3 regions of the Egibacter rhizosphaerae genome follow, and region 3 is predicted to be linked to each of the others. Evidence: riboswitches for the same ligand, from Rfam matches in the RefSeq annotation. Region 3 holds a riboswitch; each other region holds the start of a gene.
The links. Region 3 has a riboswitch for cobalamin ahead of cbiB (adenosylcobinamide-phosphate synthase CbiB). Riboswitches for the same ligand answer to the same signal wherever they lie in the genome.
Positions count from the first base shown of each region.

Region 1: it holds a riboswitch for cobalamin, as region 3 does, so the genes downstream of both, ER308_RS10475 (ABC transporter substrate-binding protein) here and cbiB (adenosylcobinamide-phosphate synthase CbiB) in region 3, are expected to answer to the same signal.
Region 2: it holds a riboswitch for cobalamin, as region 3 does, so the genes downstream of both, ER308_RS18685 (ABC transporter substrate-binding protein) here and cbiB (adenosylcobinamide-phosphate synthase CbiB) in region 3, are expected to answer to the same signal.

Region 1 is NZ_CP036402.1:2,260,251-2,267,551, reverse strand. Features, by position in the region: gene ER308_RS10490 (VanW family protein) at 144-1,817, shown strand; gene ER308_RS10485 (ABC transporter ATP-binding protein) at 1,909-2,706, opposite strand; gene ER308_RS10480 (FecCD family ABC transporter permease) at 2,703-3,866, opposite strand; gene ER308_RS10475 (ABC transporter substrate-binding protein) at 3,863-4,906, opposite strand; cobalamin riboswitch at 5,001-5,194, opposite strand; gene ER308_RS10470 (cytochrome c oxidase assembly protein) at 5,339-6,253, shown strand; gene ER308_RS10465 (copper chaperone PCu(A)C) at 6,260-6,814, opposite strand; gene ER308_RS10460 (ABC transporter substrate-binding protein) at 6,831-7,301, shown strand, end outside.
Region 2 is NZ_CP036402.1:4,076,385-4,083,685, forward strand. Features, by position in the region: gene ER308_RS18680 (FecCD family ABC transporter permease) at 1-933, opposite strand, end outside; gene ER308_RS18685 (ABC transporter substrate-binding protein) at 936-2,291, opposite strand; cobalamin riboswitch at 2,320-2,493, opposite strand; gene ER308_RS18690 (adenosylcobinamide-GDP ribazoletransferase) at 2,583-3,338, shown strand; gene ER308_RS18695 (histidine phosphatase family protein) at 3,335-3,952, shown strand; gene cobT (nicotinate-nucleotide--dimethylbenzimidazole phosphoribosyltransferase) at 3,984-5,360, shown strand; partial or broken gene infA (translation initiation factor IF-1) at 5,643-5,855, shown strand; gene ER308_RS18715 (hypothetical protein) at 6,343-6,537, opposite strand; gene ER308_RS18720 (hypothetical protein) at 6,651-7,301, opposite strand, start outside.
Region 3 is NZ_CP036402.1:2,116,526-2,123,826, forward strand. Features, by position in the region: gene cobN (cobaltochelatase subunit CobN) at 1-2,623, opposite strand, end outside; gene ER308_RS09820 (cobyric acid synthase) at 2,620-4,182, opposite strand; gene cbiB (adenosylcobinamide-phosphate synthase CbiB) at 4,179-5,249, opposite strand; cobalamin riboswitch at 5,415-5,536, opposite strand; gene ER308_RS09830 (transglutaminase-like domain-containing protein) at 5,728-6,108, shown strand; gene ER308_RS09835 (alpha/beta hydrolase family protein) at 6,160-7,301, shown strand, end outside.

The DNA of each region.
Region 1 (7,301 bases), 140 kb from region 3:
GGTGACGAACACGACGCAGCACCGCAGCGACGAGGTGAGGACGAGCCGAGGATGCACACGGGGGGACATTGGTGGTGAACGAAGCGTCGTCGAGGGCCGAGCGGCCCCGAACTCGCCGAGGGATCGGTCCGCTGGGCTGGGCGGTGACGGGGGTGGTCGTGCTTGCGGTCCTGTCGTGGCTCACACCGATCGCGCTCGGCACGCTGCGCCCGGACGCCTTGCCGGGCACGGTGCTCACCGGCGTGCGGGAGTCCGGGGAGGGGGTCGGCCCGGACGCCTCGGGGGTCGACGTCGGGGGCCTCGACGGTGAACAGCTCGAGACCGCGGTCGTCGAGCTCGCGCACGCCCGCCTCGACGAGGAGATCACCGTCGAGTGGGAGGCCCCGGAGGGCGCCGTGGCCGATGACGAGCGGCTGACGGTCACCGCCGGCGAGCTCGGCTACGACGTCGACATCGACGAGACCGTCCAGCGCATCCGCGGCCGCGGCCGGCAGGTGAACCCGATCACGGCGTGGAGCGACCACATCGCGTCCATCCGCAACGGCATCGCGGTGCCCGTCGCCTCCTCCTTCGACGAGGGGCGGGCCGAGGCCTGGGCTCAGGAGACCGCCGACGACCTCGCGCTCGATCCGGAAGAGGGTGAGGTCACGCTCGAGGGGGCCTCGGTGAGCCGGCGCGACCCCGAGACGGGCGCGCGGATCGACGCCGACGAGCTGGCCGGCGAGCTGGCCCAGGCCGCGGCGACCCCGGGGGAGGCCACGCTCACCCCGGAGGTTGAGGCGCTCGAGCCCGAGACGACCACCGAGACCGTCGATGCGGGTGTCGCGGCGGCCGAGACCGCGATCGACGGCGACATCGTGCTCGCCCGGGGCGATGGGGAGGTGCGCCTGAGCCCCGAGCAGATCGGCGATCTGTTCGACGTCGAGCGCTCCGGTGGCGACTTCGCCCTCGATCTCGACACCGACGGGCTCGCCGAGACGATCGACGACGAGACCGTGGAGGCGATCGAGCGCGATCCGATCTCGAGCGAGATCACGCTGGAGGGCGGCGCGATCCAGATCAGCGACAGCCGCCAGGGGTTCGCGTTCGACCTCGACACCGCTGCCGCACAGGTCGAGGCGATCGCTGCAGGGGAGGGCGACCGCGAGCAGGAGCTCGACGTCGAGATCGTCGAGCCCGAGCGCTCCCGCGAGGAGGCCGAGGACATCGGCATCGAGGAGGTCATCAGCGAGTTCACCACCGAGTACACCGCCGGCGAGCCGCGTGCGCGCAACATCCAGCGGATCGCCGACATGGTCGACGGGGAGGTGGTCGAGCCCGGGGAGACGTTCAGCGTGAACGACCACGTCGGCCCGCGCACCGAGGAGGCCGGGTTCGAGGCCGACGGGACGATCATCGACGGGGAGCTCGAGGAGCAGGTCGGCGGCGGCGTGAGCCAGTTCGCGACCACGATGTACAACGCGATCTACTTCGGGGGCTACGAGTTCCTCGTGGCCCAGCCGCACAGCTACTACATCAGCCGCTACCCAGCGGGTCGCGAGGCGACGCTGCACTACGACCTGATCGACTTGGAGTTCCGCAACGACTCGCCGTACGGGCTGCTGATCGACACGAGCCACACCGCGGACTCGGTGACGGTGCGGATCTGGTCGACCGAATGGGTCGAGGTCGAGGCCGAGGCCAGCGACCGCACCCGCCATCGGGAGGGCCAGACCATCGACGGCTTCGACATCACGGTCACGCGCATCCTGCGCTATCCGGACGGGACCGTGGAGCGCGAGCCGCGGCACACGCGCTACGAGCCCACCGACCAGTAGCGCGCCCTCGACCGCGGGCGGCTGTGGGTTCGCTGGGCGGTGGGCTCTCCGTCGCTCCGGCCCCACGGGCAGGGCTCGTCGGCCGTGGTGGTCAGTGCGACACGACCGGTGGGGGGAACGTGATCGCGGGACGTCCCGTCGCGGGGTGGTGGTCGATCACCGCCTCGACGCCGTACACCCCGGCCAGCCGCTGCGGCGTGAGCACCTCCTCGGGCGGCCCGGCCGCCACGACCTCACCCTGGTCGAGCAGCACGAGCGCGTCGCAGAACGTCGCGGCGAGGTTGAGGTCGTGCAGGGCGGCCAGGGTCGTCACCCCGGCGTGCTGGGCGAGGGCGAGCAGCTGCAGGGCATGGGCGATGTCGAGGTGGTTGGTGGGTTCGTCGAGGACGAGCACGGTGGGCTCCTGGGCCAGCGCACGGGCCAGCTGCAGGCGCTGGCGCTCCCCGCCCGACAGGGTGTGCCACGAGCGGTCGGCGAAGCCGGTGAGCCCGACGCGCTCGAGGCAGTGCTCGGCGATCTCGTGGTCGGTGCCACGGGCCTCCTTCCAGGCACGCCGGTGCGGGGTGCGCCCGAGCAGGACGACCTCCCGCGCAGTGACCTCGACGTCGGTGTGGGCATGCTGCTCGACCACCGCCAGTCGCTGCGCCAGCTCGCGTCGGGAGAGTCGCTCGGCGACGTCGTCGCCGATCCACACCGCCCCGGCGTCGGGCGCGAGCAGCCGCGCGGTGGTGCGCAGCAGGGTGGTCTTGCCCGAGCCGTTCGGGCCGATCAGCCCGGTGAAGCTGCCCTCGGGCACGAAGAGCCCGGCCTCGGCGACCACACGTGCCGTTCCGAAGGAGACCGAGACGTCCTGAACGGTGATCGGCTCACCGCGGGCGAGGTGGGTCATACGCGGGCTCGCTGACGACGAAGGATCCACACGAACACCGGCACGCCGACCAGCGCGGTGATGATGCCCACCGGCAGCTCCCGTGGCGCGAACGCGGTGCGGGCGAGGACGTCGACCCACAGCAGCAGCAGACCGCCGGCGAGCAGGCTGGCCGGCAGCAAGCGCCGGTGGTCCGAGCCGACCAGGAACCGCATCGCGTGGGGGACCAAGAGCCCCACGAAGCCGATGGTGCCGCTGACCGCGACGAGCACGCCGGTCAGCAGCGCGCACGCCACGAGCAGCAGCCAGCGCACGCGCTCGACCTGGATGCCCAGCGTCGCGGCCGCGTCCGGGCCGAACGCGAACGCGTTGAGCGCCCGCGAGGAGGCCAGGAACAGCACCAGCACCGGCACCAGGACCGCGGACGCGGTGGCCACCGACGGCCCACGCGCGGCGGCGAGCGAGCCCGACTGCCAGAACTGCACCTCCTGGGTGGCCTGTGGGTCGGCGACCCAGATGATCAGGAACGAGGTCACCGCCGCGAAGAACGCCCCGACCGCGACGCCGGCGAGGATCACCCGGCCGGGTTGCAACGTTCCGGCGTGCTGCCCGATGGCCAGCACCAGCACGAAGCTGCCGATCGCCCCGACGAACGCGCCGCTCGACACCGCGATCAGACCGCCGCCCAACCCGACGACGATGACCGAGACCGCCCCCAGCGACGCGCCGGAGGAGATCCCCAGCAGGTAGGGGTCGGCCACGGGGTTGCGCATCAGCGTCTGCATGACCGCGCCGACGCAGGCCAGCCCTCCGCCGACCAGCACCGCGGTCAGCACTCTGGGCAGGCGCAAGTCCCAGACCAGGCTCGCGCGGATCGGCTCGACCTCCACCCCGTGCAGGCCCAGCGCGGGCCGTTGCACCCACGCGAGGCCGAGCCGCTCGCTGGCGACCGTCCACACCTCGCGTACGGACAGGTCCGCCTGCCCCAGCGCGATCGCGACGAGCACCGACACGACCACGAGGATCGCCCCGAGCGGGAGGATCAGCCGCCCCAGCAGCCGGCGCGCCGCCGACGGGCCTCCCGGCGGTGCGCTCGGGGCCGGGCTGGAGGCTGCTCGGCCGGGGACGGCTCGTCGGAGGGCCCGCCCGCGCGGCGCCTCCGTCGAGCTCGCGCCGCTCACTCCTGGTCCTCGGCCAGCTCCGCGCTGAGGGTGCGCAGGGCCTCGACGTTGTGCAGCCCCGGGGTGGTGTGCGGAAAGGGCAGGACCACGACGCGGTCCTCCTCGAACGCCCGCAGCTGCGACAGGGTCGCGTCCTCGGCGATGAACTCGCGCTTGCGCTCGATGTCGTCGTCACCGAAGTCGACCATGACGATCACGTCGGGGTCCTCCTCGACGACGTGCTCCCAGCTGGCGTCCGACCAGTGCCCGTCGAGGTCGCCGAAGATGTTGATGAGCCCGAGCTCGTCCATGATCATCGCCGGAGCGCCGCAGCAGGCACCGGTCAGCGGGTCGGCGGTGCCCACGTCCCACCAGAACGCGGACATGCCGAGGTTGCCGTCGACCTCGTCGCGCGCCTGCTCGACCTCGTCGCGCGCCTGCTCGACCTCGTCGCGCTGCTCGGCGACCAGCTGCTCGGCGGCCTCCTCCGCGTCGAGCAGCTCCCCGAGGTCGGTGTACTCGCCCCAGATCTCCTCGAACGAGAGCGGCTCGTCCTCGTCGCGGTCGGGGCAGCGGCTCGGGGCGAGGTAGGTGGCCACGCCCAGGTCGTCGAGCTCGTCGCGCGAGGCCAGGCCGTCGTCGCGGAACGTGCTGGGATAGACCGAGTAGAGGAAGTCGGGCTCGAGCTCGATGATCCGCTCGAGGCTGGGATAGTCGTCGCCGCCGGTGTCGAGGGTGTCGACGCCGTCGAGCTCGGGTTGCAGCTCCTCGCTGACGTCGTCGATCGAGCCGGAGGCAGCGACCATCCGATCGCCGAGGCCGAGCGCGAGCAGGTTCTCGATCGATGCGGTGTTGACCGCGACCAAGCGTTCGGGCGGCTGATCGACGGTGACCTCGCGATCGCAGTTGGCCACCGTCGTCTCGGGAACGTCACCCGTCTTCGACGGGTCCGCATCGTCGGCGCCGGTCTCGGCGTCGGGTTCGTCGGTGGTGTCCTCGTCGGGGGAGGAGGGGACCTCATCGGCGGAGGCGTCGCATCCGGCGAGCAAGAGGGCGGACAACCCGATGGCCACAAGCGCGTGCGGGCAGGATCGGACAGGATGCACAGGGGCGAACAGACCCATGAGAGGGACCGCCTTTCCATCACCTTGTGGACGGCTGTGTCGTGCCGTGGCCGGTCTCCTGGCTCCCGGGTCCAACGCGCGATCCGCTACCTTCCCGGACGCTCGTGCGTCCAGTGGCGCCCTGGGCGAGGCCAGAGCACGCGGAGTCCGCTTCCCGGTACACAGTGGCAAGGGCCGCGCCGGGCTTTCACCGGCTTCCCGTGCACCACGACGCGAGGGACGCTAGGGGCCCGCACCCGGCCGGCGCAAGCACGGGCCTGAGCCCCTGGGCGTCGGACGACCGCGAAGGCGGAACACCGGTCCGTTTCGAACGACGATGCAGGGGTAGGGCCTCGCCCGACTGGCGACGTGCCGTGTCGAAGGGCCACCGTGACCGGAGCCGCGGGTGTCGAGAACGAGTTCCTGCTGTGGTGTGTGCGGACCTCGCACCAGTGGGACCCGCTCGGGTTGGCGGTCGCGGGAGCGATGGCCACGATCTTCGGTGTCGCGCTGTGGCGGGGGCGCGGAGCCAAGCGTGTCGCGCGCGCCACGTCGTTCGGCGCGGGTCTCGGGGTGCTGGTCCTCGCGTTGTGGTCGCCGCTGCACGACCACGGGCACTGGTCGTTCGCGGCACACATGGCGCAGCACGTGATCCTCATCGCGATCGTGCCTCCGCTCATCCTCCTCGCACGTCCGGGCCTCGCGGTGCGCGAGGCACTGCCGCGGTCCTGGGTGCGTGGGGTCGCGCCGGTGTTCGCCGCCGGCGCGTCGGCACGTCGGCGGGCACTGAGCGGTCCCGGCCGTGTCTGTATCGCGCTGGCGCACGTGGCCGTCCTCTGGATCGTGCACGCGCCGGTGGTGTACGAGGCAGCCCTGTTCGATCCGACGTTGCACTTCATCGAGCATCTGGCGCTGATCGGCTCCGCCTATGCTGTCTGGTGGGCCGCGATGACCGCCCCGGCGGTTCGTGCCGGCGGAAGCGTGCTGGGACTCGCGCTCAGCGGTGCCGCCGGCGCGGTGCTCGCGACGCTGATCATCGTCTCGCCCACCGAATGGGCCGCCGCCCACAATCCTGCCGCCGTCGGACTTCCGCTCACCCCCGCCGAGGACCAGCAGCTCGGGGGAGGAATCATGGTGCTGGTCGGCAGCGTGGTCTGGACGCTGGCAGCCGCGACCTGTTTCGTCCGCTGGCTGCGCGCGGTCGAACAGCGACAGGCCGTCCGGGAACAGCGCGTACGCGCCGGCACCGGCGCTGGCGCGTCGGCCGACCCGGCTGTTGGGCTGGCCCACCGCGACGTGACGTGACGGCGGTCAGTGGTCGTCGTGATGGTCGGGCATGTCGGCAGTGGCGACGACCGGTACCTCGACCTCCATCGCATCGGCCTCGGCGAATTCGAGGGTGATGGCGAGGCGGTCCCCTTGTTGGAGCGGCTCCGGTTCGAGCAGCATGAGATGGAGGCCGCCCGGCTGCAGGATGACCGATTCGCCTTCGGGGAGCGGGATCTCGTCGAGCTCGGCCATCGAAGCGACCCCGTTCTCCACGGTGGTCTCGTGCAACTCGACGCTATCGGCGACTGGGCTCGAGGCACCGATGAGAGCGTCGTTCTGATCGGCGGTCAGGGTGGCGTAGACCGCAGCGTGCGGGCCAGTCGGTTCGGGCGTGGTGGGCTCGTCGACGGTCACGGTGGGCTGGTCGGCGCAACCAAGGAGCAGGGCGGTCAGGACCGCGAGGGCAGATCGCGGAACGGTGATCGTGCGCATGGGTGCTCCCGACTTCGACTGAACGGTCGACGGCGAGGGGCCGACCCTTATTGCGATTGAATTGCAATAAGTAGTAGTTTGCAGCTCCGTGACCGTGATGTCCATCCGGACGGAGTTGGCGATGCGACGTGAGCTGGTGGTGATCGTGCTGATGGGCGCGACCGTGGGTGTGCTGACCGCCTGTGGCGACCAGGGCGATCCTGGTGGATCGGGCCCGGACCGCACCGGGGCCGACGATCAGACGGAGCAGCACGACGAGGGCGGGGAAGTCCCTGACGACGAGACGCTCGTGATCGCGGTCGGTGGTGAGCCGGACAATCTCAACCCGATCTTCGGCGACATCTTCGGGTCGATCTACGGCGACCACTGGCCGATGTTCTCCAGCCTCCTGTCCTACGACGGCGACCTCGAGCTCCAGCCCGACCTCGCGGCCCGGATGCCCGAGGTCAGCGCCGACGGCACCGAAGTGACGGTCACACTGCGCGACGACGTCGCGTTCCACGACGGCGAGCCGTTCGACGCCGACGACGTGGTCTTCACGTATGAGTCGATCCTCGACGAGGAGGTCGCCACGGGGCTGCGTGAGCAGCTC
Region 2 (7,301 bases), 2.0 Mb from region 3:
CAGGACGCTCGCGGCGATCACGAGCTGGCGTCGTGCGCGGACCACGCGCACGCCCATGGTCGCGGCGTACGCGTCGCCGAGGAGCAGCGCGTTGAGCGGCTTCACCGCGAACGCCGCCAGACCCAGACCGACCACGACCGCCGGGGCGAGGACCGCGAGCTCGCTCCACGTGGTCCCGGCGAACGAGCCGAAGCCCCACGCGATGTAGGCCTGGACGCGCTCGAACCGGCCGAACCCCCCGTGGACGAGCACGCTCACGATCGCGGTGGTCGCGTACCCGACCATGAGGCCGATGATCAGCACGGTCGCCGGGCTCGCGACCCGCCGGGATGCGGCCAGCACGAGCAGGGTGACCGCCGCGGCGCCGACGGCCGCCGCCCCGACCACGCCCAGGTTCGCGGAGACCGACAGGCCGGCGACGAGCGCCGTGCCGCTCGTGCCGACCAGCAGGACGACGAGCGCGACCCCGAGGCTCGCTCCCGCGCTGATGCCGAGGATGAACGGGTCGGCGAGCGGATTGCGGAACAGGGTCTGCATGATGAGCCCACCGACCCCCAGCGCGGCACCCGCCAGGAGGGCCGTGAGCAGTCGCGGGCCGCGGACCTGCTCGACGATCGTGGTCGCCGAGCCGAGGTCGGCGCCGCCCAGGATGGCCACTACGTCGGGCAGCGGGATCGCGACCGAGCCGAGGGCCAGGGTGGCGGCCGCCAGCCCGACGACGATGCCCACCAGCGTGACGAGGCCGAGGGTGACGCGGGGCCGGCCCGGCGGTCCCGCGGCCTCGGGCACCGGCCCGGTTCGACGTTCCCCGGGGGCCGGCGCGTCCACGGGGCCGCTCGCGGGCGGGTTCGCGCTCGCGGGTGGGTTCGCGCTCGCGGGTGGCTTCTCCGGGGCGGTCGGAGTCCCGTCGCGCCCTCCGGTCCGGGGAGCCACGACTACTCCTCGACCCGCCCGAAGAAGACCGGCTCGTGGTCGAACTCGTCGGGGTGGAAGATCGCCGCGAGGTCGGCGAGGAACTCGTCGGCGTAGAGGTAGGCGCCCTCGAAGCGGGCGTTGCCGCCGGTGGGGGTCGCCTGGGCGTCGGCGGCCCAGACCTCTCCCTCCTGGAAGGCGCGGATCTCCGCGAAGCGCTCGTCCACCGCGAGGAGGTCGTCGAGGGTGCCGTCGACCGATCCGGCCTGGATCCACACGTGGGCGTCTCCGCCCTCGTCGAGCACGGTCTCGATGTCGAACTCGAGGGAGCCGGTGGAGTCGTCGTCGGCGAAGGCGTACTCACCCCCGGCATCGCTGATGCCGTTCGCGAGGAACGATTCGCCGCCGGCCGCGAACCACGTCCCCTCGAAGGGCTCGTCGGCGAGCACGAGGGGCCGATCGTCGAGGTCCGCCGCGTGGTCGCGCACCTCCTCGTAGCCGGCCGCCACCTCGTCGAACACGGCTTCCGCCTCGGCCTCCCGATTGAGCAGCATCCCGGTGACCTTCACCCACTCGGCGCGCCCGAGCAGGGTCGTCTCGTCGAAGTCGCCGTTCAGCAGCGCGGGCACGCCGGCCTCGGTCAGGCGCTGGACCTGTTCGAGTGCGTCCTCGCCGAAGGCGTCGAGGATCAGCAGGTCGGGACCCAGGTCAATGACGCGCTCCAGGTCGGGGCCGCCCTCCGCGGTGCCGTAACCTTCCAGCTCGCCGTCCTCGATCCGGTCGCGCACGCTCGGCGTGGCCACGAAGTCGGGCTCGCCGACCCCGGCGAGCCGGTCGACGGCGTCGAGCGCGTCGAAGTGCGGGAGGTTCGTCGTGGTGAGGGTGACGGCGGACTCGACCGGGACCTCGATCACGTGCACGTCGTCGTCGAGCTCGGGGGTCTCGAGGCCGCACTGCACGAGCGCGAACCGTTCCGGCTGGTCCGCCAGCGGGGTGGCGATCTCGAGCAGCTTGTGGGTGTCCTCGTAGGTCGCCTCGACGTGGTCCGCGTGCCGGAAGTCCGCCTCGTCGACGAAGACCCCACCGTCGGGCGCCTCGTCGACGCACTCGGCCGGATTGCCGGCAGCCGCGTCGTCCTCGGCCTCGTCAGCCCCCTCGCCGGCCTCACCCGGCTCCTCGGCCTCACCCGCGTCGTCCGGCTCGTCCGGCTCGTCCGGCTCGTCCGCGTCGTCCGACTCGTCCGGGTCGTCGGGCGCCTGCTCGGCTGTCGACTCGTCGTCAGCTTCGGTGGCGGTGTCGTCGTCACCCGCCTCGCAGGCCGCGAGGGCGAGCAGCAGCGCAGACAGCAGGAACAGGGGCGGGCGAGCGGAGGGAACCATCTGGATCGTGCCTTCCTTGCCTCGAGGAATCCGGATCGGCGCCGCAGCCGGTCTCCTGGCTCGCGGGTCATCGCTCGCGGACGCCGCCTTCCCAGACCGAAGGGTCCAGTGGCGCGCTGGCGTCGCGCTGCCCGCTCACAGTGGCGAGGACCGCGCCGGTTTCTCACCGGACTTCCCGTGCACTGCGGCAGCCACCGACCCTACTGGGCCCACCGGATCTCGACAAGCGAGGCCGCGTAGCATGCTGCGCGCCGCGGTCGGCTCGCGACCCCGGTGGTCGAAGGAGGTGCGATGCACGAGACCGTCCGCCTGACCGCGGTCGCGTTCCAGTTCCTGACACGGTTGCCGGTGCCGGCGGTGCCCGTCGGGCCGGGGGACCTGCGTCGGGCGATGGGAGCGTTCCCGCTCGTCGGCGTCGCGGTCGCCGCGATCGGGGTGGCGGTGCGCATGGGTGGCGAGACCGTGTGGGGACCGTTCGTCGGCACCGTGCTCGGGATGCTGGCGATGGTCCTTGCCACCGGTGCCTTCCACGAGGACGGTCTGGCCGACACCGCCGACGGGCTGTGGGGCGGATGGACGCCGGAGCAGCGTCTCGAGATCATGCGCGACAGCCGTCTGGGCACCTACGGCACGGTCGCCCTGGTCGGGGTCCTGCTCGTGAAGATCGCCCTGCTCGCCGGTCTGGACTGGATGGGTTTCGCGCGAGCGGTGCTCGCCGGTGCGGTGCTCGGGCGGGCGTCGACCCTGGTGGCGGCCGCGTGGCTGCCCGCGGCCGGAGCGAGCAGCGCGGGCGACGTCGCCGGCCGGGCGACGGGTCGGGGGGCGCTGGCGGCCGCGGTGCTCGCGCTGCTCGCCGCGTTCGCCGGCGGTGGTCGGTGGGCACCGGCGCTGCTCGCGGTCGGCGTCGCGGTGACGTGGCTCGGTGGCCGCCTGCTGCGGGCGCGACTCGGGGGGATCACCGGTGACGGCCTCGGGGCGATCAACCTGCTCGTGGATGTCGCGGTGATCGCGGCCGTGGCGGGGCTCGTCGGGGCAGGGCTCGCGTGAGTTCGCGCCTGGTGCTGCTGCGCCACGGGGAGACCGTGGCAACCGCCGCCGACCAACCCTGGTGTGCGGGACGCCGGGCGGATCCACCGCTCAGTGCGCGGGGCCGCCAGCAGGCCGAGGCCGCCCGGCAGCGCCTGCCCGAGCCCGACGTCGTCGCCCGCTCGCCCGCCCGCCGTGCCGCGGAGACCGCCGAGCCGTGGGCGGCCGATGCCCGCGTGCTCGACGGGCTCGCCGAACGGGACTTCGGGATGTGGGAGGGGCGACCGTGGAGCGCGCTGTGGGCGGAGGCTCCCGCGGACGCGACGGCCGACCCGGTCGCCTATGCTGCGTTCGATCCACCCGCCGCGGAGCCCCTCCCGGTGGTCGCCGACCGCGCCTGGGCGGCCGCTCGCCACTTGCGCGATCTCGCCGTGCGCGTGGCGAACGAGCCCGGTGACGCGGGGGCCGGGGGTACCGTGCTGGCCGTCACCCATGCGGGGCCCATCCGGTGCGTCCTCGCGTGTGCGCTCGGGCTCCCGCTGCACCGTGCCTTCGCGTTCGCGCTGCCGCACGGGACCGCTGCCGTGCTGACGTGTCACGCGTCGGCGTGGAACCTGCACGCCCTCGGGGCATGACCCCGACTCCCGGACCGAAGAAGGACCGTTGGTGACCGACCCCCATGCCGCAAGCCCCGTGCCCGATCGTGTCGTCGCGGTCGACGCCGGCCCGCTGGACGGGTCCGATCTGCGCCGCCTCGCGGCCGGACCGATCGTGCTCGGCACCCCGGGGACCCTCGGACTCGTGCGTCACCTCCTCCCGCCCACGGTGCGCACCCGCTCGGTCGACACACCGGAGCAGTTGGCACCGGCACTGTCCGACGAGCCCGACGTGGTCGCGGTCGTGGCGGGGGAGGCGGAGCGCCGCGCGATCGGCCTCACCGACTCCGGCGACCCCATCGACGCGGTGGATCGGGTCGATCCGGCCGATGGCGTCCTGGCGCTGGCCGCGGAGGTCCCACGGGGGGATCCGGCGGCGGGGCGGGCCGCGCACGACCGACACGCGCAGCTGCGCAAGCCGCCGAACAGCCTGGGTGACCTGGAATCGCTCGGGGTCGCGCTCGCCGCGAGCGCCGGGCACAGTCCCCCGCCGATCCCGCTCAGCCCCGTCGTGCTCGTCGCCGCCGCCGATCACGGTGTCCATGCTCGCGGGGTGACGCCGTGGCCCCAGACCATCACCGCGCGCATGCTCGAGACGATCTGCGCCGGGGGCGCCACGGTCAACGCGCTCGCCCGAGGCGTCGGCGCACGGGTCCGGGTGCTGGACGTGGGGGTCGCGACGCCGTACACGGTGCCCGATCGTGCGCCCGTTGCCGTGCGGCGAGCACCGGTGCGGGCGGGGACGCGGGACCTGTCCACCGGTCCGGCCCTGACCGTCGGCGAGGCGGCCTCCGCCATGCGGGCCGGGGCGGCGGAGACACGCGCCGCCCTCGACGCCGGCGCCGATCTCGTGGTCCCGGGGGAGATGGGGATCGCGAACACCACCGCGGCGGCGGCGTTGATCGTGGCCCGGACCGGTGTCCCCGCCGTGGAGGCGACCGGTCACGGTACCGGCATCGACGAGGCGACGTGGCGGGCGAAGGTCGCGCTGGTCGAGACGGCCGCGGCGCGTGCCCCCGCAGAGCCGCTCGCGGCGCTCGCAGAGGTCGGCGGGCTCGAGCACGCCGCGATGGCCGGCGCCGTCCTGGCCGCGGCCGCCCGTCGGGTCCCCGTCGTATTGGACGGGGTCAGCTCGTTGGCCGCCGCGCTGGTGGCCGTCGACCTCGCCCCCGCCTCGCGGGACCATCTCTTCGCCGGCCACCGCCCGCACGAGCCGGGGGCCCGCATCGTGCTCGAGCGTCTCGGCCTCCCCTCCCTCCTCGACCTCGAGCTGCGCCTGGGGGAGGGCACCGGAGGCGTGCTCGCCGTGCCGCTCGTGCAGGCGGCTGCCCGGGTACTCCACGAGGTCGACGAGCTCGGCGAACTCGCCCCCTCGTCCGAGCCGTGACCGGAAGCCGTCGGATCCGTCCTCCATGAAGCGGGCGCGACTGGGTACGATGGCGGTCGAGCGGGCGCACTGCGCCTGCTGTTCGCGTGCCCGCACCGACGCAGGATCGGCGGCGCGTGCGCGTGAAACGGACGCATCAAGCGTCTCCCAGGACACACCGCAACCGAGGACCGAGAGGGGTTGCCACCCACCATGGCGAAGCGACGCAGCGGACGTGCACCGTCGCGCAGGTCGGCCGATCCGGAGACCCGCGCCAAGCGCGAGGCCCGTGTCGGCTCGACGAAGGAGGCCGCGCTCGAGCTCGAGGGCGAGGTCGTCGAGGCGCTGCCCAACACGATGTTCAAGATCGAGCTGGACAACGGCCACGAGGTGCTCGGGCACATCTCGGGCAAGATGCGCAAGCACTACATCAGGATCCTGCCCGGCGACCGGGTCACCGTGGAGCTGTCGCCCTACGACCTCACCCGCGGGCGCATCACCTACCGCTACAAGTAGCCGACGGCGCTTCGGCGCGGCCGTGACCAGCGATAGCGCGCATCAGCCGTGCTCCTTGGCCACGCTCGGGCCATATGAGAACGCCGCATCGACCGCCTGCCGAGCCCGGTCCTCGCTCGCGGGCATCAAGTGGGTGTACACCCGCAGGGTGAACCGCGGTCGGTGTGGCCGAGGTAGTCGGCGAGTGCGCGGATGCTCACCCCTGCGTCGAGTAGGACGCTGGCGTAGTGGTATCGGAGCTGGTGCATTCCGGTCTCGCGTGACGGGGTGATCCCGGCACTGCGCCGCCGGCCGCCATGCCCGGTCATTGAACGCGTCCCTGTTGATCGGGCTGCCGGCCTCGTTACGAAGGATGAGCTGGTCACGGTCAGCGGGGTGGACGCATAGGTGCTCGGCGACGCTCTTCGCCACCGATTCCGCTAGCGGCACCGTGCGTGTCCGCCCGCGCTTGGGGAGCGCGATCCCACCCCTTGGGCGCTGTCGGCCGTCAGCGGCCGCCGAGCTGGACGCCCTTCGCGACCAGGCCGACGAGCAACACCGCTCCGGCCGGTACCGCGACGAGCAGCCCCCACGAGAAGCCGGCGCCGACCAGCATCACCCCGATGACCGTGAACCCTGCGCCCCAGTAGATCAGTTCGGCGGGCTTGCTCCATCGCTTCCTCTTGCGCCCCTGGTCGCTCACCGTGGCCTCATTCGAAACACCTTCCGGAGCCTCCCGGCCCGGTGGCCTTGCCGGCCGCCCAGCGGTCTGCTCGTCGGCCGAGCCGTCGCCCCTCCTTCACTGGCGGATCGCTTCTACTCGACCCATTCGGGTACGCGGCCATCGTGCTCCCATATGCCAGCGCTCAAGTCTCGCTCGCCTTCCGCGGTCGCGTCGGCCTCGCGCATCTCAAAACAGACGTGCCCCTGCTGAGAACCGCCGGTCGAGATCGACGAGACGTCGGCGAGATCCGGCCCCGGAGTCACTCCGCAGCCGCCCTCGTTGTATACGACCGCTTCCGGGCCCTCGATCTCGAAGATGAGATCCCACGCGTCGAGAGGTTCGTCGGACTGGTTGGTGACCTCGACGAGGATCAGCACGAACCGGTGGCCGTCCTGCGGCGGGTCGTTGAACTGGTTGGCCTGATCGATCATGGGTTCGGACTCATCTGGCTCGTAGAACTCGAGGACCTCCACCAAGACGTCGGCGTCGTCGCTTGGTCCCGGTCCGTCCTCGTTCGCCTCGTCGTCCTCGGCCTCGTCAGCGTCGTCTTCGGGGAGTTCGGCGAACTCCTCCTCGGCGTCGCTGTAGCCCTCGTTGTAGGCCGTGTCGATCGCTTCCTCGGCCTCCTCCTCGGCATCGCCGTAGCCGTCCTCGTAGCCCTCCTCGTAGCCTTCCTCGAAGGCTTGCTCCGCCGACTCGTCGCCGTTAGTGGCCTCAGCGACTTCCTCATCCTCGTCAGGGGC
Region 3 (7,301 bases):
GCTCGCGGTCGGTCGCGGCGAGCCGCGGGACGACCTGGTCCCCGGCGAGGCGGAGCACGGCCTCGACCTCCTCCCGAGCGTCGCCCGTCGGCAGGGGCAGCACCGCGTCGAGCACCGAGCCGGCCTCACGCGTGTCCCAGTCCCGGGCTGCGAGCCCGTCGAGCAGGTCGCGGGCGACGTCCTCCAGCCGGTCGACGAGATCGCCGGCCGTGCGGACCGGCTCACCCCGCTCGGCGAGCGCGGGCGGCGGGTCGACGGGCTGACCCGGGGCGTCGAGCAGTTTGGCCTCGTCGAGGCCGAGCGCGGCGGCGAGCGCCTGACGCAGACCCGGCAGCCCGGCCTGGGGCAGCCGCAGGATCGCGAGGGCGAGGTCGCGTCGCGTGTCCCCCTCGGGCGCGGCGCCGAGCACGTGCAGCCCGCCGCGGATCTGGGTGTCCTTGAGCTCGCAGAGGTAACCGTCGACCTCGACGAGCAAGTCCTCGAACGAGCCCGGCTCGATGGACTCGGCGTCCGCGGCCTCGTCCGGCACGAGGTGGGGCGCGCGGTGCCGCAGGTCCGCGTCGAGCTGGATCGCGCGCATCACCTGCCACATCTCGCCGCGCAGGGCCGGCGCCTTCGCCGGATCCATCGCCTTCACGTGCTCGTACTCGTCGAGCAGCTGCTCGAGGCGGGTGAGCTCGTCGTAGGTGTCCGCGCGCGTCATCGGCGGGACGAGGTGATCGACGATGGTCGCGTGCGCTCGGCGTTTGGCCTGCGTGCCTTCGCCGGGGTCGTCGACGACGAACGGGTAGACGAGCGGCAGGTCGCCGAGCGCCGCGTCCGGCGCGCACGACGCCGACAGACCGAGGCTCTTGCCGGGCAGCCACTCGAGCGTGCCGTGCTTGCCGAGGTGCACGACCGCGTCCGCGCCCCAGTCCGCGTCGAGCCAGCGGTAGAAGCCGAGGTAGTGGTGCGTCGGCGGCAGATCCGGGTCGTGGTAGATGGCCACCGGGTCCTCGCCGAACCCGCGGGGCGGCTGGATCGCGAGCAGGACGTTGCCGAAGGCCAGCCCGGCGAAGCAGAGCGTCCCCTCGTGGGCGTGGATCTCGCCGGGCGCGTCGCCCCACTGCGCGGTCACGGCCGCGACGAGGTCGTCGGGCAACCCCCCGAGCAGTTCGGTGTAGCGGTCACGGCCCAGGCGGTAGGGGATGCGCGCGAGCTGCTCCTCGGTGAGGAACTCCTCGTCGAACCCGCCTGCGGCGATCAGCGCGTGCACGAGCGCGTCGCCGCGGGGGTCGGCGAGCTCGACCTCGTCCTCCGCGGCCCGCCCCGCGTCGGGGGGCGGGGTCGAGGCCGCGTCGGGCGGCGGGGTCGAGGCGGGCTCGGGCGCCCAGTGGCCGGTGCCCCAATCGCCGGTGTCGTAGCCCGCCGCGGTCAGCGCGTCGAGCAGCCGTGCGGCGCTGGCGGGCGTGTCGAGCCCCACGCCGTTGCCGATGCGGCTGTGCCGGGTCGGGTAGTTCGACAGCACGACCGCGACGCGCTTGTCGGCGTTCGCGGCGTGCCGCAGCCGTGCCAGTCGCGTCGCGATCCCCGCGACCCGCCCGCAGCGCTCGCTGTCGGGCACGTAGCGCGGCACGCCTTCGCTGCCGAGCTCCTTGAAGGAGGCGGGCACGGTCACCAGCCGCCCGTCGAACTCGGGCACCGCGACCTGCATGGCGGTGTCCATCGGCGAGACGCCCTGGTCGCTCGCCTCCCACGCGGCCCGGGACGAGGTCAGGCACAGGGCCTGCACGATCGGCACGTCGAGTTCGGCGAGCGCGCCGGCGTCCCAGGCGTCCTCGCTCAGGGCACCCCCGCCGGCGTCGAGGTCGGCCGCACCACGGCCGCCGCTGGCGAGCACGGTCACGACGAGCGCGTCGACCCGCCCGGCGACCAGGTCGAGCGCCGGGACCCGCCGGTCGCCGTGCCCGTCCGCGCGGGGCCTGAGCGTCGCGGTGACCACGGGGAGCGCGTTGGCGCCGGCGGCCTCGAGCCGTGCGCAGAGCTCGGCGACGAACTCGGTGTTCCCGCTCATCCAGTGGGTGCGGTAGAAGACGATCCCCACGGTCGGACGCGCGGGGTCGAGGCGCGCGTCGGCCTCGCCCGCGTCGATCAGGTCACCGTCGGGACCGGCCGCGCGGTGGTCCCAGATGCCGTCCTCGGGCAAGGGCTCGGGGGGCGCGTGGCCCAGGCCGTGGCCGAGCAGCCGGTCGGCGATATAGCGCACCAGCTGCGCGGTGTTCGCGACCCCGCCCTCGGTGAGGTAGCGGAACACCTCCGCGGTCACCTCGGGCGGAGCGGTCGACAGCGCGGTGAGCTCCGCGTCGGCCTCCGCCTCGCCGCTGACGGCCACGAGCGGCACGTCCGACTCGCGGCACCCCGCGGCGAGCCGGTCCAGCCCGTCGGGCCAGGCGCGACGTCCGCCGAGCAGCCGGACGACGACGACGTCGGGTGCCTGCGCGAGCAGCGCATCGACGTCGCCGGCGCCGGGCAGATCGCGCACCGGGTTGCGCGCGGACAGCGTCGGTGCCTCCGGGGGGAGCAGGTCCGCGGCCCGTGCGGCAGCGAGCAGCTCGGTGTCGGCCGTGGTGAGCAGGGTGATCACGCGGACACCTCGTGGGAGGAGTTGTGGGGGGAGTCGGTGGTGGGGACGGCCGGAGCGGGGGGGACCACCGGCAGGTCGGCCGGTGCGCCGTGGACGACCAGGGCGCGCAAGGCGGCGGTGTCGGCGTGGTCGGCCACGAGGTCGCCGAGCCGGTCGAGGTGGCGCTCCCGGACCGCCTCGAAGGACACCTCGCCAGGAACGAACGCCCGACCGCGACGGTCGGCGACCCAGCCGAGCAGCCGGCGGCGGAGCGCGTCGTGCTCCAGCAGTCCGTGCCAGCTCGTGCCGAGCACCGCCCCGGCGACGCAGCCCTCGACCTCCCCGTCGTCGCTCACGAGCCACGGGTCGCCGTCCGAGGAGACGCGGCCGTGGCGGATCTCGTAACCCCCCGCGGGGACGCCGCCGAACAGCGGGCTCGTGCCCACTCGCCACGTCGTGTGCTTCTCGGCCCAGAAGCGCGTGTCGATCGGGAGGAGGCCGAGCCCCTCCACGCGACCGGCCGCCGACTCGACGTCGTCGATGATGGCGCGCCCGAGCATCTGGTAGCCGCCGCAGAGGCCGAGCACGGGGGCGCCCCGCCGGGCGCGCTCGACCACCGCCCGGGCGAGGCCGCGCTCCCGACAGAACGCGAGGTCGTCCACGGTCGCCTTCGAACCGGGGATGACCGCCAGGTCGGCGTTCGCGAGCTCGTCGGCCCGGGTGGTGAAGCGCACGTCGACGCCGGGCTCGCACGCGAGCGGATCGAGGTCGGTGAAGTTGCTCATCCGTGGCAGCCGCGCGACCGCCACGTCGAGGCCCTCGTCGCCGACCGGTGGCTGCGCGAGGACCTCGCGCGCCTCGAGGGTGAGGGAGTCCTCGACGTCGAGCCAGGCGCCCTCGAGCCACGGCAGGGTGCCCAGCACGCGGCGCCCGGTGAGCGCCGCGAGCTGCTCGAGGCCGGGGGCGAGCACCTCCGGGTCCCCGCGGAACTTGTTCAGCAGGAACCCGGCGACCAGCCGCTGGTCGGCGGGCTCCAGCAGCGCGAGCGTGCCGTAGAGCGAGGCGAACGCGCCGCCGCGGTCGATGTCGCCGACGAGCACGACCGGCAGGTCCGCGGCGCGGGCGAGGCCGAGGTTCGCGAGGTCCGCGTGGCGGAGGTTGATCTCGGCGGGGCTGCCCGCGCCCTCGCACACGACGACGTCGTAGCGTGCGCGCAGGTCCGCGAGTGACTCGGCCACCACCCCGGCCAGGCGCGTCTTTCGTTGCTGGTAGTCCTGCGCGCCGGCGATCCCGTCGGGGCGTCCCAGGACGACGACCTGGCTCGTGCGCTCCCCGGTGGGCTTCAGCAGGACCGGGTTCATCGCCGCCTCGGTGGGCGCGCCGGCGGCGGCGGCCTGCAGCGCCTGGGCGCGACCGATCTCTGCACCATCGGCGGCGACGGCGGAGTTCAGGGCCATGTTCTGCGCCTTGAACGGCGCCACACGGAGCCCGCAGCGTGCCAGCCAGCGGCAGATTCCCGCGGTGACGAGGGACTTGCCCGCGTCCGAGGAGGTGCCGGTGACCAGGAGCCCCCCGCTCACGGGCCACCTCCGTGCCGGGCACGGTCACGAGCCGCGAGCACGACCCCGGTCAGCACCGCGATCACCAGGCCCGCCGCCCGCGAGAGCGCCACGGCCCGGCGCACGTCCTCCGCGCCCGGGGCGCGGCCGTCGCCGAGCGGTCCTCGTTGCTGGACCCGGGCCACTCCGGGGTAGCGCACCTCGCCGCCCAGCCGGACGTCGAGCGCACCGGCCATCGCGGCTTCGCAGGGGCCCGCGTTGGGACTGGGGTGGCGCGCCGCGTCGCGCCGCACGACGCGAGCGGCGACCGCCGGCGAGCCCCCGAAGAGCGGGGCGATCGCGATGAACGCGCTCGTCGTCATCCGGGCGGGCAGCCACCCCAGCGCGTCGTCCAGCCGAGCGGCGGGCTGCCCGAACCGCTGGTAGCGGGCCGAGCGGTGCCCGACCATCGCGTCGAGCGTGTTCGCCGCCCGGTGCGCCACCACGCCGGCGGGCCCGCCGATCGCAGCCCACACGAGCGGTCCGGCGACCGCGTCCGCCGTGTTCTCCGCGACCGACTCCGCGGCGGCGGCGGCGAGGCCTGCCGCGTCGAGCGGTGCCGGGTCGCGCCCGCAGAGGGCGGGCAGGCGCGCACGCGCGGAGGCGAGGTCCCCGGCGGCCAGCGCGTCACCGACCGCGCGCCCCTCCTCCTCGAGCGACCGGGCCCCGAGCGCGATCGCGAGCGCCGCGGCGAGCCACGTCAGCGACGCGGCTGCCGCCCGGCGCTCCAGCCAGCGTCCGACCAGATGACTCGCCGCGGCCGGGGCCCCGACGAGCAACACGACGTGGAGCGCACCCGCCGAACGCGCATCGCGCCACAGGCGGTGCTCCACCGCCGTCGCGACGGCACCGAACGCCGCGACGGGGTGTGCCCGCCGGGGATCGCCCACGACGCGATCGGCGAGGAGGCCGACCGCGAGCCCCAGCACCGGGCCCGCGCCGGACGTGGGTCCGAGCGGGGACGCCCCGAGGGCGCGCGACGGGGCGTCGGGACAGCCGCGACGGCTCGCGCCGTCCCCGAGCCCGCGCGCGAGCTGCGCGCGCGACATGACCGCCCTCAGCGGCGGAACACGTCGCGCACGTGCCACCCCTGGTGAACCCAGCCGGGCGGGAACCCCGACGTCGATGGGTGCGGGGTGGGAGACGCCGTGACCGTCTGCATGGAGACCTCCGTGGGGATGTCCTCGTCCCCGGTCGGGATCGGGGCGGCAGGTCAGTCTCCTGGCTTCCGAATCGTTGCTCCCCCGGCCTTCCCACGGCGGCGGCCGCAGTGGCGTGTCGGGTTCGCTCCTCGGTCACAGTGGCGGGACCGCGCCGGACTCGCACCGGCTTCCTGGTACCTGTCGCCCGCCCGGCCTCCGTCGAAGGCCGGGACCGAGCCGCCGCGCGCCGCGGCGGCTCGACAGTGCACGCGAAGCTAACGCACGTGCGAGGATCCGCAAGTCCGCGCCGCCCCGCGGGGCCGGCGCGGTCCTCTGACCGGCCCTGTTCGGCGACGAGCCCCGCACCGGAGCGCTGCTCGATGCCGTGAGCGGCTGGGTGCGCACCCACATCGCCTACGACCGCGAGGACTCGTCCCCCGAGGCGGCGGCCGACACGGTGCTGCTGCGGCGTACCGGGGTGTGCCGCGACCACGCGCACCTGGCCACGAGCCTGCTCCGCGGACTCGGCGTGCCCGCCCGCGTGGTGGGGGTCTACGCGCCCCGCCTCGACCCCCCGGACTTCCACGCGGTCGTGGAGGCCCACGACGGGCTCGGGTGGCGGCAGCTCGACCCGACCGGCCTCGCTCCGGTGGACACGGTCGTGCGCGTCGCCACGGGGCGCGACGGCGGGGACATCGCCTGGGCGACCGCGGCCGGCGACCTCACCCTCGACCGCCTGCGCGTGGCCGTCGACCTCCTGCCATGAGACGCTGGCAGCGATCGGACCACGATCGTCGCCGACCGTCGAGGGGGCGGGATGCGCACCGAGCCGTACGGGGCCTGGGAGTCACCGATCTCGCCCGAACTCGTGGTGCAGGGAGCGCGCCGCCTCGGTGAGCTGCGTGTCGACGGGGCCGGCCTCTGGTGGCTCGAGCAGCGGCCCGACGAAGGCGGCCGCACCGCGATCGTGCGCCGCGACCCGGACGGCACGGTGGCCGATGTCACTCCTGAGGAGGCGAACGTTCGCACCCGGGTGCACGAGTACGGCGGCGGCGCCTACGCGGTCGACGACGGCACGTGCTGGTACACCGAGTTCGAGGATCAGCGCATCCACCGCCTCGACCCGGGAGGGGCGCCGCGACCGATCACCCCCGAGCCGAGCGAGCCCGCCGCGCTGCGCTACGCCGACCTCACCCCGACCGCGGACCGTCGACACCTGCTGTGCGTGCGCGAACGCCACCACGGCCCGGCCGCGACCGACGTCGTCAACGAGCTCGTCGCGGTCCCCGCCGACGGGCAGGGCGCGCCGACGCGCCTGGCCGGCGGGCACGACTTCGTCGCCGCCCCGCGGCCCAGCCCCGACGGGCGGCATCTGGCCTGGGTGGGATGGGACCACCCCAGCATGCCCTGGGACGAGACGACGCTGTGGGTCGCACGGCTCGAGGGGACCGCCGTGTCCCGGCCCGCGGCCGTCGCCGGCGGCCACGGCAGTGGTGAGAGCGTGATCCTGCCCACGTGGGCGCCCGACGGCGCGCTGCACTTCATGAGCGATCGGTCCGGCTGGTGGAACCTCCACCGGGTCGAGGATCCGGACGCCGCCGCGGACCGGCAGCCGCAGAACCTCGCGCCGGTCGCCGACGACCTCGCCCTGCCGCCGTGGCAGTTCGGCCAGACCCCGGCGGCCTTCCTCGACGACGGCCGGATCGCCGTGGTGCGGATCGAGGACGCCGTGGAGCGGCCGGCCCTCCTCGATCCCGCCGCGGGGACCGTCACGCCGCTGCCGGTCGCACACACCGTCTGCCGCAGCCTTGCCACCGACGGGCGGCGGCTCTGGTACGTGGGCGCGTCCCCCCGGCTCTTCGAGGAGATCGTGGAGGTGGACGTCGCCGCCTCGACGTGTGAGCCACGCAGCGTCCATCGCTCCCGCGACCTGCCGGTCGATCCGGACTGGCTGCCCGA